DNA from 2 places in the Streptococcus sp. 151470009-6 genome. Region 2 is predicted to be linked to the other one. Evidence: predicted binding sites of a transcription regulator. Region 2 holds the regulator's gene; the other holds the start of a gene.
The links. The regulator CtsR, encoded in region 2, represses protease genes until heat stress. The targets are predictions, from matches to a motif close to TTGGTCAAAAAAGGTCAAANA.
Positions count from the first base shown of each region.

Region 1: the regulator CtsR is predicted to act here: its motif matches at 2,851-2,871, upstream of clpP (ATP-dependent Clp protease proteolytic subunit ClpP).

Region 1 covers NZ_JBSEZF010000001.1:89,707-97,672, reverse strand. Annotated here, with positions in the region: gene ACUW6H_RS00500 (branched-chain amino acid ABC transporter permease) at 1-479, opposite strand, end outside; gene ACUW6H_RS00495 (ABC transporter substrate-binding protein) at 599-1,759, opposite strand; gene ACUW6H_RS00490 (YlbG family protein) at 1,847-2,116, opposite strand; gene clpP (ATP-dependent Clp protease proteolytic subunit ClpP) at 2,195-2,785, opposite strand; gene upp (uracil phosphoribosyltransferase) at 2,959-3,588, opposite strand; gene ACUW6H_RS00475 (deoxycytidylate deaminase) at 3,676-4,143, opposite strand; gene ACUW6H_RS00470 (TetR/AcrR family transcriptional regulator) at 4,162-4,719, opposite strand; gene ACUW6H_RS00465 (DegV family protein) at 4,844-5,689, shown strand; gene ACUW6H_RS00460 (NAD(P)/FAD-dependent oxidoreductase) at 5,747-6,928, shown strand; gene ACUW6H_RS00455 (DUF1697 domain-containing protein) at 6,942-7,535, shown strand; gene ACUW6H_RS00450 (MerR family transcriptional regulator) at 7,580-7,966, opposite strand, start outside.
Region 2 covers NZ_JBSEZF010000003.1:9,056-17,021, forward strand. Annotated here, with positions in the region: gene ACUW6H_RS05135 (Spy0128 family protein) at 1-2,030, shown strand, start outside; gene ACUW6H_RS05140 (CtsR family transcriptional regulator) at 2,203-2,661, shown strand; gene ACUW6H_RS05145 (ATP-dependent Clp protease ATP-binding subunit) at 2,663-5,095, shown strand; gene ACUW6H_RS05150 (AAA family ATPase) at 5,241-6,299, shown strand; gene pnuC (nicotinamide riboside transporter PnuC) at 6,309-7,088, shown strand; gene ACUW6H_RS05160 (NUDIX domain-containing protein) at 7,090-7,863, shown strand.

The DNA of each region.
Region 1 (7,966 bases), on a different contig from region 2:
TTTGTTTTTTTGACGATCAATTGCAATAAAACCATTAACAATATAGAAACTGTTAAAATCATCAATTGAACATTTGTCAAGCTAATTGGCCCAAAATCAAAGCGAATTGTTTCAATCGCTTGAGGGAAAGCACGAGTATTGGCACCTACTAGATAAACCATCCCATATTCCAGTAGGAAGGACACTCCGATGGCAGTAATCAATACAGAAATACGTGTAGAGTTTCGCAGAGGACGGTAGGCAAGAAATTCGATCACAACACCAAGTAGTGCAGTTCCCGCCATTGAAATAATTAAAGCTAAAAAGAAATTCATTTGGAAAGAATTAATCAAAAAGTAACCAATAAAGGCACCCATCATATAAATATCACCGTGGGCGAAGTTAATGAGTTTGATAATTCCATAAACCATGGTATAACCTAGGGCCAAAAGTGCATAAACACTACCCAGAATTAGACCATTCACAAGTTGTTGGAGCATAGCATTCACTCTTTTCTATCCTTATTTTTTAGAAAATTTCATTATTTTCACAAGTTCATAAACACCGAAACAGGGAGTGAGTCAAAGGCTCATTCCCCATTTCAAGTACTATTCTAATGTTATGGTTTTACAACTTCTGCTTCTTCAACTTTACCATTGTTCATGGTCATCATGTAAGCAGTTTTCACTGTATTGTGGTCAGCATCAAAGCTTGTTTGACCAGTTACACCATCAAAATCTTTGGTTTTAGCAAGGTTGTCCTTGATTTCACCTGAGTTTTTAGCACCTTTTGCAGCATTTGCTACTAGGTAAACTGAGTCATAGGCTAAAGCTGAGAATGTTGAAGGTTCTTCGTTGTATTTAGCACGGTATGCTTCAAGGAAAGCTTTAGCTTTTGCAGAAACATCAACAGTAGTTGAGAATCCTGAGATGAAGTAAATGTTTGATGCTCTTTCAGCAGTTGCTTGTTGAACAAATTCTTCACCGTTAAATCCATCACCACCAATGATTGGTTTATCAATTCCCATTCCACGAGCTTGGTTTACAATTTTACCAGCTTCTGTGTAGTAACCTGGAACTACGATAGCGTCAAACTCTTTCCCTTTCATTTTAGTAAGGGCTGCTTGGAAGTCAGTATCACCTGCTACAAACGTTTCATCTGCTACAATCTCACCCTTATAGGATTCGCGGAATGATTTAGCAATACCTTTAGCATAGTCACTAGCATTATCAGTATAAAGAACAACCTTCTTAGCATTCAATTTGTTTGTTACATAGTTAGAAATAATCTTCCCTTGGAAGCTATCTTGGAATGTTCCAATAAATAAGTAATCTTGACCTTTAGTCAAACCGTCTTGAGTAGCACTTGGTGAAATCAATGGCACTCCAGCTTTAGTAGCGTTAGCTACAGCTGCAGCAGTTGCACCAGATGTCGCAGGTCCTACAATAGCTGCTACTTTTGATTGGGTAACAAGGTTTGTTGTAACAGAAGCTGCTTCAGCAGTTTCTGACTTGTTGTCTTTGTCTACAACTTCGATTTGTTTTCCATCGATTCCACCTGCAGCGTTGATTTCGTCTACAGCAAGTTGGGCACCTTTTTGTTCAGCTGTACCGTAAGCAGCTACAGCACCTGTCTCTTCAAAGTTAAAACCGATTTTGATTGTTTTTTCGTCTACTGGATTTCCAGTTGTGTTTGACGCTCCTGATTTAACTTCACCACATGCAGCAAGAAGGGCCACACTAGCAAGAGCCACAAAAGATAGGGCAAATTTTTTCTTCATTTTTAATCTCCTTATAGTCGTTTCAAAAATTGTATGTTAAGAATATACCGAATTATCAGAAAATTGTCAATACATTTATTTATTTTTTTAAATGATAACGTTTTCTTCGTTACGATAGAGATTGCCAACAAAGGGAGTCTCTAACTCTTGAATATGACAAGGCCTTACCTTTTTGATAAATCGTTCCTTAGCTAATTTCTCAACCAAGCTTTCTAGATTCTCAGTCGGAACATAAAGTTGCAGGTAGCGATGCTTTTTAGAATGATAGAAAATGTCTCCATATTCCTGTAGTTTTTTCGCATCTCTATTATAGTAGAGATAGATGATTAATCCTGATCGATTTGTTTTTTCAAACATGAGGAAGCCTCTTTCTAAGAAATCTTATCCTATTATATCAAAAAAAGCAAACTCCGTCGAGTTTGCTTTCATGCATTATTAGTTCAAAGAATTGTTAGCCATGATTTCATCAATAAAGCCATATTCAAGTGTTTCTTGGGCACTCATCCAGTAATCACGTTCCGCATCTGCATGAATCTGTTCAACTGATTTACCAGAGTTATCTGCAAGGATTTTTTCCAAGGTCTTACGGGTTTTGAGCAAGTGTTCTGCAGCGATTGCCATATCTGTTTGTTGGGTACCACCACCGGTTCCACCCATTGGTTGGTGAATCATGTACTCTGCATTTGGAAGCATGAAGCGTTTGCCTTTTGCTCCACTTGATGCAATAACAGTCCCCATAGATGCAGCCATTCCCATCACGATGGTTTGGACATCTGCCTTGATAAAGTTCATAGTATCAACGATTGCCAAACCAGCTGAAACAGAGCCTCCAGGTGTGTTGACATAAAGGTAAATATCTTTTGTACTGTCTTGGGCATCCAAGAAGAGCAACTGGGCAATAACGGAGTTGGCCATATTGTCTTCGACTGGACCTGTTAGCATGATGATGCGGTCTTTCAGAAGACGAGAGTAAATATCATAGGAACGTTCTCCACGGCTTGTTTGTTCGATAACTACAGGAATCATTTATTTCTCCTTTTAACTTTTATTTTTGTTAGTCACATGACTGAAGTTATGACTATTATAATATTTTGGTCAAAAAAGGTCAAATCTTTGCTCTATTACCTAAACAGAAACAAAAACTCAACCTCCTTTCAAGTCAAAAACGAACTTCTAGTTTCAATATTTACTTTGGAATTTTATTTAGTACCAAACAAGCGGTCTCCAGCATCTCCAAGACCTGGAACGATATAACCGTGTTCGTTCAAGCGTTCATCCAAGGCTGCAGTAAAAATTTCTACATCTGGATGTGCTTCTTGGAGAGCTTTCACTCCTTCTGGAGCAGATACTAGGCAGACAAACTTTATATTTGAAGCACCACGTTTTTTAAGGGAATCTACAGCCAAGATAGCTGAACCACCTGTTGCCAACATTGGGTCCACTACAAAGATTTGACGTTGGTCAATGTCCTCAGGCAATTTCACCAAGTATTCAACTGGTTGAAGGGTTTCTTCATCACGGTACATACCAATGTGCCCAACTTTCGCTGCTGGAACCAAGCTCAATAGTCCATCGACCATTCCGATACCTGCACGCAAAATTGGGACAATCGCCAATTTTTTACCAGCCAATTGTTTTTGAACTGTTTTTGTGATTGGTGTTTCGATTTCCACATCTTCAAGTGGAAGATCACGAAGTACTTCATATCCCATCAACATTGCAATCTCATCTACGAGCTCACGAAAAGCTTTTGTAGAAGTGTCTGTACGACGCAAGATTGACAACTTGTGTTGAATAAGTGGATGATTAATGACTTCAATTTTTCCCATTTTCTGAATTCCTTCTTTCAATTTATTCTTCTCATTATACCAAAAAATGGTTTAAAAATCTCTCTAAACCATTCATTTTTTTTAATTCTAAATTAAATTGGCTTCCTGGATAGCTCCTTGAACAGTCTCAAGTGGTAAATGGGTCAGCTCGGTCTCTTTTTCTTGATAGAGGTATTTGGCATAGTCATCCATACGGTACTGGTTGATATAGACTACACGTTTGCAACCGACTTGTAAGAGTTGTTTTGTACAGTTCAGACAAGGGAAATGGGTCACATAAGCTGTAAATCCTTTCGGAACCCCTCGCTCGGCTCCTTGTAAAATGGCATTGACCTCGGCGTGAAGGGTTCGGACACAGTGTCCTTCAATAACTAGACATTCATGGTCAATACAGTGCTCAGTTCCTGATACAGAACCATTGTAGCCTGTTGAAATGACCTTATTATCCTTTACTAGGACAGCTCCCACCTTGGCACGTTTGCAGGTCGAACGATTGGCAATCAGTAAGGCTTGAGCCGCAAAGTACTCATCCCAAGCCAGTCTTTTTTCTGTCATAAGTCTTCTCCTTATCCCCTATTTTTTGAAAAATGGCAAGCGTAAATCCGCAATTTTTTCAGCTGGAACCTTCATTCCATCCTTGATCCATTTGAGTAGAACCGATACGATGGCAGAACTCCAAAAGGAATGAAGGTAGCTGCTGACGCCTTTTGATTTTCCGTGGTATTTTTCCAGAAATTCCTGCATAGCTTGGACAAAAATCTTTTCCAAGTGGTAGTCCAAAGCAAGTTGGATAACCTTAGCTTCTTTCTTGGCTGCCCGAAAAAGATGAACCCAGACCAGATAAAGATCCGTTTTGACATCGTAATGGCTCAACTGTTCCATGATATTGTGAACACTGCGTTTAAAGACGCTTTCCAAAATCTCTTCTTTGGAGTCATAATTTCGATAGAAGGCAGCACGAGAAACGCCCGCCCGTTTGACCAGCTCTGAAATGCTGATCTTGGCTAAGTCTTTTTTTTCCAGAAGTTGCAAAAGAGCCGTCTCAATCGCTTCTCTGGTCAAGAAATTGGATTCTTGATTTGATTTTCTGAGATTTTCAAGTGATTTTTCAGATATTTTGCGTTCAGACATAACAATTTCTTTCTACTTGTGACAACAGAGAGGTGGTACTTTTGTTTCAAGGGCTTTCATGATATAATTGTAAAAAAAGACAGAACCTTTGTCAATGTATAAGTGACAAAGATGGAGAATTTCTATGACTTGGAAGATTGTAGCTGACTCTGGTTGTGATTATCGTCAACTGCCTACTCTTGCTATCGATACTGAATTTGTGAGTGTTCCTTTAACCATTCAAGTAGCTGATCAGGTCTTTATCGATGATGCCAATCTCGACATTGACCACATGATGGAAACTATGTATGCAACTTCTGAAGCTTCAAAATCAGCATGTCCTAGCCCTGATGATTACTTGCGTGCTTTCGAAGGCGCCAAACATATTTTTGTGGTGACGATCACTGGAACTCTCTCTGGTAGCCACAATAGTGCACAATTAGCTAAAAACATTTATCTTGAAGAACACCCTGACATTCAGATTCATGTAATCGACAGCTTATCAGCTGGTGGGGAAGTTGACTTGATCGTTGAAAAAATCAATGCCTTGATTGACCAAGGACTTTCTTTTGAAGAAGTGGTTGAAGTTATTACTACTTATCAAGAAAAAACTAAGTTGTTGTTCGTTCTTGCCAAGGTTGATAACCTGGTTAAGAACGGTCGCTTGAGCAAGCTTATCGGTACTGTTGTCGGGCTTCTCAATATCCGTATGGTTGGTGAAGCAAGTGAAACTGGAACCTTGGAACTTCTCCAAAAGGCTCGTGGTGCTAAAAAATCTCTTCAGGCTGCCTATGAAGAACTCATCAAGGCTGGTTATGCTGGAGGCCGTATCGTCATGGCTCATCGCAGCAATGAAAAATTCTGTCAGCAATTGTCAGAACGCTTGCTGGAAACATTCCCCCAAGCTGAAATTAAGATTCTTCCAACTTCTGGACTTTGTAGTTTCTATGCAGAAGATGGCGGTTTGTTGATGGGATATGAAATTAACTAAGATTATGAGCAACAAGAGATGCCAAGCATCTCTTGTTTTTTGTGGTACAATAGAGCTATGAAACATTTTGATACTATTGTCATCGGTGGAGGGCCTGCTGGCATGATGGCTACCATTTCCAGTAGCTTTTATGGTCAGAAAACTCTTCTCATCGAAAAAAATCGGAAACTCGGAAAAAAATTAGCTGGTACTGGTGGTGGCCGTTGCAATGTCACCAATAACGGAAGCTTAGATGACCTTCTGGCTGGAATTCCTGGTAACGGGCGCTTTCTATACAGTGTCTTCTCCCAGTTTGATAACCATGATATCATCAACTTTTTCACGGAAAACGGTGTTAAACTCAAGGTTGAAGACCACGGCCGCGTCTTTCCTGCCAGCGACAAATCTCGGACTATTATCGATGCGCTGGAAAAGAAAATCGCTGAGCTAGGAGGACAAGTTCTCACTCAAACTGAAATTGTTTCGGTTAAAAAAATAGATGACCAGTTTGTCCTTAAGTCCGCAGACCAAACCTTCACTTGTAATAAACTGATTGTCACAACAGGTGGTAAGTCTTATCCTTCGACTGGTTCGACTGGTTTTGGTCACGAGATTGCTCGCCATTTTAAGCACACCATTACCGAGCTTGAAGCTGCTGAAAGTCCTTTATTAACGGATTTTCCACATAAGTCCTTACAGGGGATTTCCCTAGATGACGTGACCCTAAGCTATGGCAAGCATGTCATCACTCATGATCTGCTCTTTACCCACTTTGGTTTGTCAGGTCCTGCTGCCCTACGTATGTCTAGCTTTGTCAAAGGCGGGGAGGTTCTCTCTCTCGATATCTTGCCTCAACTTTCTGAGAAGGACTTGGCTGCATTTCTAGAAGATAATCGGGAAAAATCCTTGAAAAATGCTTTAAAAACCTTGCTTCCGGAACGCTTGGCAGAATTTTTGGTGCAAGGCTATCTTGAAAAAGTCAAACAACTAACTGAAAAAGAACGCGAGCAACTACTCCAGTCTATCAAGTCTCTCAAAATTCCTGTCACTGGTAAAATGTCATTGGCTAAGTCCTTTGTCACCAAAGGAGGCGTCAGTCTTAAGGAAATCAATCCTAAAACCCTTGAAAGTAAGCTGGTATCTTGCCTCCACTTTGCTGGCGAGGTACTGGATATCAATGCCCACACGGGTGGCTTTAACATCACTTCTGCCCTCTGTACCGGCTGGGTGGCAGGCTCCAATCCAATAAATACCAAATAAGAAAGGAAGTCCTTTGGAACATATTATTTTACTAAGAGGCGTTACTCCTAATGGAAAAAATGCTATCCCGAAAATGTCTTATTTGGTAGATATTTTGACAGAAGCTGGTTTTCAACACGTTCGAACCTATATTCAAAGTGGGAATATCATTCTTGAGAGTGACTCAGATTTAGAAGAAATACGAGAACACGTTCGAACCTATATTCAAAGTGGGAATATCATTCTTGAGAGTGACTCAGATTTAGAAGAAATACGAGAACGCGTTCATACTTTGATACAGGAAAAAATTGGGGCCGACTTAAAAATGGTTATCAAGAATAAGAACGATTTTGAAAAGATTGTTCATGAGAATCCATTTAAAGAAGACTATCTTCATGATCGTGTGCATGTAATTCTTTATCAAGGACTTATCCAAAGTCTGCCACTAGAAAAATTGAAAACTGACTACGGCGAGGAAGAAATCTGTGTAGGCGATTACTGTCTCTACCTCTATCTTCCTAGAACTGCAAAACAAAAAAAGCTCAATACCAACTATCTTGAAAAATTGTTTGGCGTGGTTCTGACCATGCGAAAGTTAAACGTAGTTGAAAAACTATTAACCAAATAGTACTTGAAACCAGAAAAAATCAGCAGAGGTAACTCCGCTGATTTTTATTTTGTCTGTGTCTGAACGTAAGCTGCAATGGCATCTGATGTGTACTGGGCTGTTCCAGGTCCAAACTTGTCAATGTTTTCCTTAAACTCTGGGTTGTAGACGTATCCTTTTCCGATATGACCGAAGACTTCAATAGAGCAGTCAAATCCATAAGTACGAATGGCTTGCAAGAGCTTGGCTGCTTGCTCTTGGTTTTCGGCTGCTGTTGCAGGTAAACCAGCTTGAAGATTTTGTGCCAAAGTTTGAAAGACTTGGTTAAAGGCGGCCGTAGACTCATCTTCACGACCTTTTTGTCGCTCGAGGGCTTGATCCATGACTTCGTGCCCATATTTCTCTATCGCTTCTTGGTGGTATTTTTGGTTGTCTTGATAGCTAAATCCCGT
Region 2 (7,966 bases):
CAGACGGTACTGTGACTTTCAAAGAAATTGAGTTCAAAACAGCAGGTGACTACACTTACACTATCACTGAAAAAGCAGGTAGTGAAGGGGGTGTGACATACGACACTGCTAAACACGAAGTTAAGGTAAAAGTTACAGATAACGGTCAAGGCCAACTTGTTGCAGCTGTTACAGGTGACAACCCAACCTTCACCAACACTTATAAAGCAGCTACAACAAGTGCTACTATCACGGCTACTAAAGTCTTGAATGGTAAAGCCCTTGAAGCAGGTAAATATGAGTTTGAACTTAAAGAAGGTGACAAAGTAATCGGAACAGCGACAAACGCAGCAGACGGTACTGTTACTTTCGAAGATATCAAGTACGCAGCAGCAGGCAACCACACATACACTATCACTGAAAAAGCAGGTAGTGAAAAAGGTGTGACATATGACACTGCTAAACACGAAGTTAAGGTAGCAGTTACAGATAACGGTGCAGGCCAACTTGTTGCGACTGTAACTGATAACAACCCAACTTTCACCAATACTTATAAAGCAGCTACAACAAGTGCAACTATTACAGCTAAGAAAGTCTTGGATGGTAAAGCTCTAGAAGCTGACAAATATGAGTTTGAACTTAAAGAAGGTGACGAAGTCGTCGCAACAGCTAAAAATGCTGCAGACGGTACGGTTACTTTCAAAGATATTGAGTACAAAGAAGCAGGCGACCACACATACACTATCACTGAAAAAGCAGGTAGCGAAGCAGGTGTGACATACTCAACAGAATCTCACACAGTTAAAGTGACTGTAGTAGATAACGGTCAAGGTCAATTGGTTGCGACTGTAGAAAATGCGGATGCAGAACGTGTCTTCACTAACACTTATAAAGCAGCTTCAACAAGCGCGACAATCAAAGCTAAGAAAGTCTTGAATGGTAAAGAACTTGTAGCTGATGCATATACTTTCGAATTGAAAGAAAAAGATGCAGTTGTAGCTACGGCTAAGAATACTGCTTCAGGCGAAGTTGCCTTTAAGGTTGACTACACAGAAGCAGGCGAGCACACTTACACTATCACTGAAAAATCAGGAACAGAAGCAGGTGTGACTTACTCAACTGAATCTTACACAGTTAAAGTGAATGTAGTAGATAACGGTCGAGGTCAATTGGTTGCGACTGTAGAAAATGCGGATGCAGAACGTCCATTCACAAACGTTTATAAAGCCGCTGAAACAGATGCTGTAATCAAAGCAACTAAGAAGATTACAGGTAAAGAACTTGTAGCTGATGCTTATACTTTCGAATTGAAAGAAAACGATGCAGTTGTAGCTACGGCTACGAATACTGCTTCAGGAGAAGTTGCCTTTAAGGTTACCTATACAGAAGCAGGAGAGCACACTTACACTATCACTGAAAAAGAAGGTAGCGAAGCAGGTGTGACATACGATACTGCTACACATAAAGTGACAGTTGAAGTTGTTGATAACGGTGCAGGCAAACTTGTTGCGACTGTAACTGACAACAACCCAACCTTCACAAACACTTATGTTGCGTCTTCAACACAAGTAACTTTCACAGCTAAGAAAGTCTTGAACGGTAAAGGTAAAGAACTTGCAGCAGGTCAGTTTAAGTTTGAACTTAAACAAGGTGACACAGTCGTTGAGACAGCTACAAATGCTGCAGACGGTACTGTTACTTTCAAAGCAATTGATTTCGCAACAGCAGGAGAGCACACTTACACTATTACTGAAGTAAAAGGTGACGATACGAATATCAAATATGATGAAAATTCTTACAAAGTGACAGTAACAGTGACAGATAATGGTGCAGGTCAACTTGTAACAGAAGTTACAGGTAACAACCCAACAATCACTAACACGTATACTGAACCGAAAAAAGAAGAACCTAAGGAAGAACCTAAGGGTGAACAACCTAAGGGAGATTTGCCAAACACTGGTGGAGCAGACTTTACAGCATTCTCTACTATTCTTGGTCTAGTTCTTGCAGCTTTGGCAGGACTTGTATACCGTGCTAAAAAAGTTGACTAATCTTAACTTTGAATAAAGCAAAATGATGGTGACCGTTTTACGGTCCCATCTTTTTGTTTTTGGATATTTTATAATAATCTTCGCAACTTGCTCCCTTTTCCTTTAAAAAAATCAAAAATTTCGGTATAATAGTCAAAGATAGTCAAGGTTCAAAGAAGGAGTTTGATTTACTATGAGATTTAAAAATACATCAGATCATATCGAAGCCTATATCAAGGCAATTTTAGACCAATCTGGTATCGTGGAATTGCAGCGGAGTCAGTTGGCGGATACCTTTCAGGTTGTGCCGAGTCAGATCAACTATGTCATCAAGACACGTTTTACTGAAAGCAGAGGATACTTGGTTGAGAGTAAGCGTGGTGGCGGAGGCTACATTCGCATAGGACGGATTGAGTTTTCCAATCATCATGAGATGCTCCGCGATTTGCTGTACTCGATTGGTGAGCGAGTTAGTCAGGAGATTTATGAGGATATTCTCCAGCTTTTGGTGGAGCAGGACTTGATGACCAAGCAGGAGATGACCTTGCTGACTTCTGTAGCAACGGATCGTGTCCTAGGGGAAGAATCCTCAGTTGTCCGTGCCAATATGCTCCGACAGCTATTACAAGAGGTAGATAGAAAAGAGAAGTAAGATGAACTATTCAAAAGCATTGAATGAATGTATCGAGAGTGCCTACATGGTTGCGGGCCATTTTGGAGCTCGTTACCTAGAGTCTTGGCATCTATTGATTGCCATGTCTAATCACAGTTACAGTGTGGCAGGGGCGACTCTAAATGATTATCCTTATGAAATGGACCGTTTAGAAGAGGTTGCTTTAGAACTGACTGAAACGGACTATAGCCAAGACGAAACCTTTACGGAATTGCCCTTTTCCCATCGTTTGGAGGTTCTCTTTGCAGAAGCAGAGTATGTGGCCTCAGTGGTCCATGCTAAGGTGCTAGGGACAGAGCATGTCCTCTATGCGATTTTGCATGATGGCAATGCCTTGGCAACTCGCATTTTGGAGAGAGCAGGCTTTTCTTATGAAGACCAGAAAGATCAGGTCAGAATTGCTGCTCTTCGTCGCAATTTAGAGGAACGTGCAGGTTGGACAAGAGAAGACCTTAAGGCTTTGCGTCAACGCCATCGCACGGTAGCAGACAAGCAAAATTCCATGGCCAATATGATGGGCATGCCTCAGAATCCAAGTGGCGGTCTAGAGGACTACACGCATGACCTGACGGAGCAAGCGCGCTCTGGCAAGTTAGAGCCAGTTATCGGTCGTGACAAGGAAATCTCACGTATGATTCAGATTTTGAGTCGGAAGACCAAGAACAATCCTGTCTTGGTTGGAGATGCTGGTGTCGGAAAAACAGCTCTGGCCCTTGGCCTTGCCCAGCGTATTGCTAGTGGGGATGTACCTGCGGAAATGGCCAAGATGCGCGTTTTGGAGCTTGATTTGATGAATGTTGTTGCGGGGACACGTTTCCGTGGAGATTTTGAAGAGCGCATGAACAATATCATCAAGGATATCGAAGAAGATGGTAAAGTAATCCTCTTTATTGATGAACTTCACACCATCATGGGTTCTGGTAGCGGTATTGATTCGACTCTAGATGCGGCCAATATCTTGAAGCCAGCCTTGGCACGTGGAACTTTGAGAACGGTTGGTGCAACTACTCAGGAAGAATACCAAAAACACATCGAAAAGGATGCTGCCCTTTCTCGTCGTTTTGCCAAAGTGACGATTGATGAGCCAAGTCTAGCTGATAGCATGACTATTTTGCAAGGTTTGAAGGCTACCTATGAGAAACACCACCGTGTGAAAATCACAGATGAAGCTGTCGAAACAGCTGTTAAGATGGCACATCGTTACCTGACCAGTCGTCACTTGCCAGACTCTGCTATCGACCTCTTGGATGAGGCAGCAGCAACTGTGCAAAACAAATCCAAGCATGTGATAATGGACGAATCCGACTTGAGTCCAGCTGACAAGGCCTTGATGGATGGCAAGTGGAAACAAGCAGGCCAGCTAATCGCAAAAGAGCAGGAAGTCCCTGTCTATAAAGACTTGGTAACAGAATCTGATATTTTAACCACTTTGAGCCGTTTGTCAGGAATTCCAGTTCAAAAACTGACACAAACGGATGCCAAGAAATACCTGAATTTGGAAGCGGAACTGCACAAACGTGTCATCGGTCAAGATCAAGCTGTTTCAAGTATTAGCCGTGCCATTCGCCGCAATCAGTCTGGTATTCGCAGTCACAAGCGTCCGATTGGTTCCTTTATGTTCCTAGGGCCGACAGGAGTCGGCAAGACCGAATTGGCAAAGGCTCTGGCAGAAGTTCTCTTTGATGACGAATCAGCCCTTATCCGCTTTGATATGAGTGAGTATATGGAGAAATTTGCGGCCAGCCGTCTCAATGGAGCTCCTCCAGGCTATGTGGGCTACGAAGAAGGTGGGGAGTTGACTGAGAAGGTTCGCAACAAACCATACTCCGTTCTCCTCTTTGATGAGGTAGAGAAGGCCCACCCAGACATCTTTAATGTCCTCTTGCAGGTTCTGGACGACGGTGTCTTGACAGATAGCAAGGGACGCAAGGTGGACTTTTCAAATACTATTATCATCATGACGTCAAACCTTGGTGCGACGGCTCTTCGTGATGACAAGACTGTTGGCTTTGGCGCTAAAGACATTCGTTTTGACCAGGAAAATATGGAAAAACGAATCTTTGAAGAGTTGAAAAAAGCTTATCGACCAGAGTTTATTAACCGTATTGATGAAAAGGTGGTCTTCCACAGCTTAGATAGCAAACACATGCAAGAAATTGTCAAGATTATGGTTAAACCATTGATTGCTAGCCTAGCAGAGAAAGGCATCGACTTGAAACTGCAAGCTTCAGCGTTGAAGTTACTGGCAAGCCAAGGTTATAATCCAGAAATGGGAGCTCGCCCACTTCGCAGAACACTGCAAACAGAGGTGGAAGACAAGCTAGCTGAGCTCCTCCTCAAGGGAGAACTGGTAGCAGGCAAGACTCTCAAGATTGGTGTCAAAGCTGGTCAATTAAAATTTGATATTGCTTAAAACTAGAGAATCAGGAGGAATCCTGATTCTTTTTTGCTACTTTTTTATAAAAAATGATAAAAAACTATTGACAAAACAAAAATATAGTATATAATAAAAACATAGAAAACAAAAATATCAAAAAGTATAAAAAGGTAAAACGTTTATGAAAAAGAAAACAGCAGTGGTATTTGGGACCTTTGCCCCTCTCCATCAAGGGCATATCGATCTGATCCATCGAGCGAAGCGTCAGTGTGACCAGGTCTGGGTAGTCGTTTCAGGCTACGAGGGAGACCGAGGGGAGCAGGTAGGTTTAAGTCTTCAAAAACGATTTCGCTATATCAGAGAGGCTTTTCGTGACGATGAGTTGACCTCTGTCTGCAAACTGGATGAGACCAACCTTCCCCGTTACCCTATGGGCTGGCAGGAGTGGTTGGACCAGATGTTAGTGGAGATTTCCTATGATGAAACCCAGCAAGAACTGACTTTCTTTGTGGGAGAACGTGACTACCAGCAAGAATTATCTAATCATGGCTTTGAGACCGTTTTGCAAGAAAGAAAGTTTGTTATCTCAGCGACTATGATTCGAAAAAATCCAAGCAAATATTGGAAATATATTGCTCAACCCTTCCGCCGTCAATTTACAAAGAAAGTGTTGATTATGGGAAGTGCCAGCAATGGGAAGACCACTCTGGCCAAGGATTTGGCAAGGTATTACGATGCGCCGGTCAGCCTGGAATACGCACGTGAGTACCAGATCAAAAACAATATCCGCGACGATGAATTGACTCCAAAGGATTACTACTATCTCCTTTTAGGGCAGTATGACCAGACCTCTAAGTTAATTGACAGTAATGCCAATCGAGGCCTAGTGATAGCTGACACAAACTCTTTAGTAACCAAGGGCTACTATGACTATTACATGGAGGCTGAGGATCAAGAGGATTTATCAGGAGAAACCTTTGACAATCTCTTTGTTTCGATCTTGGCTAAGGAAAAATGGGACTTGATTCTCTTTGTGCAACCTGTCGGCTCCTATGTCAATGACGGGTTTAGAGATATGACCATGGCGGAAGACCATATTCGTCACAGTTTTTCCCAGCATTTGGATCAGATGAGAGAGCGATATTTAACCACCATTCCACTAGTTTATCTAGCTGAGGATTACCTAGGAAATTATGAAGCAGCCAAAGTGGCTATCGATACTATTTACCAAGCAGATTAGGAGAAAATGATGAAAACAGTAACTAAAAAAATCACACAATTTATCGAAAACTTTAAAAATGTCCATGCAGAAGCCCGCAAGATCGGTTTTGTAGGAATCATGCGCCTGCTCTGGAAAGATCTCTTTGTCGGTCGTAGTCTTTTCCAGTGGTTGTATCTCATCGCCTTGTCGAGTGTTCCCTTGATCTTAGAGTTCACGCAAAATACAGAAAGCCATGACTGGTTGAGCTTGTTTGCATCCTGGACTGGGATTGTCTGTGTTATCTTGGTAGCAGAAGGGCGTGCAAGCAATTATCTCTTTGGGGCTATTAACTCGGCTATCTACTTGATCTTGGCAATGAATGCGACTTTTTATGGCGAAGTCTTGACGACCGTTTACTTCTTTGTCATGCAGCCGATTGGTCTCTATGCTTGGTTGTCCAATCGTATCAATGACCAAGGAAAACCAGAAGAATCCCACTTTGAAGCTAAGAAATTATCTGTTCTTGACTGGCTCAAGTACTTGGTCTTGACTGCTATTATCTGGATTGGCATGGGCTTGGCTTATCAAAGTATCCATAGTGCTCGACCTTTCCGTGATAGTGTAACCGATGCGACCAATGGTGTTGGTCAGCTCTTGATGACACGTCTTTACCGCGAGCAATGGATTTTCTGGATTGCAACCAATCTCTTTAGTATCTACCTCTGGTGGGGTGAAAATATCCACATTCAAGGAATGTACTGGGTTTACACACTGAACAGTCTAGTGGGATGGTACCAATGGACCAAGGCAGTTCGAAAGGAGGCTTAAAATGGTAGACACGAAGATTCCAGCGGGGATGACGGAAAAAGAATATTATGAAATTCATGCCAGTCAGGAGGAGTTTTTAGACTGGTACTACAGGCAGGAACTCCCTCAATATGAAAAACCAAGTGTGACAGTAGATATGGTGGCCTACTGCTTTGTCGAAGGAAAAATCAAGCTCTTACTGATCCGTCGCAAGGCCCACCCTTATCAAAACTGTTTGGCTCTGGTTGGAGGCTTTATGGACAAGGGAGAAGATGCTGCACATGCCTGTCAGCGCGAAGTGAGAGAAGAAGTCAATCTGGATCTTCCTTTGGAAAAAATCGAGCAATTGATGACCGTATCGACTCCTGGTCGTGATCCACGTGGCTGGACGGTGACCATTGCCCACTTGGTGTACCTACCTAGTCGTGCCTTAGATCTCGTTCAGGCTGGAGATGATGCTAAGGATGTGGTTTTTGTAGATGTCGATTTCCAGACAGGCAAATGCTACCTTGAGGGAGTCGAGCTGGACGAGAGTGCCTTCGCCTTTGACCATTATGCCATTATCCAAGAATCCATCAAACGAATCCAAGGCCGTCTCGACTGGAATCCGACTTTCCTTTATCTGCTGGAGGAGGAGTTCACTGTCTACGAAGGAACCGAACTAGTCAATCTCATCAATCCCGGTCGCCCAATCGTCAGCAATAACTTTCTCGTAAAATACGGCGAATATGTAGAAGAAGTCGGACTCAAACGAGTTCCTAAAAAGAAACCAAGAAAAACCTATCGATTGAAATAAAGAGGCCGGGATCAAAATCCCGACCTCTTTGTTTGTCCTTATTAGGTTACTTTGCTGTTGCGACTGTTTTTATTTTAGAACAATGCAAGCGACTATATAAAGT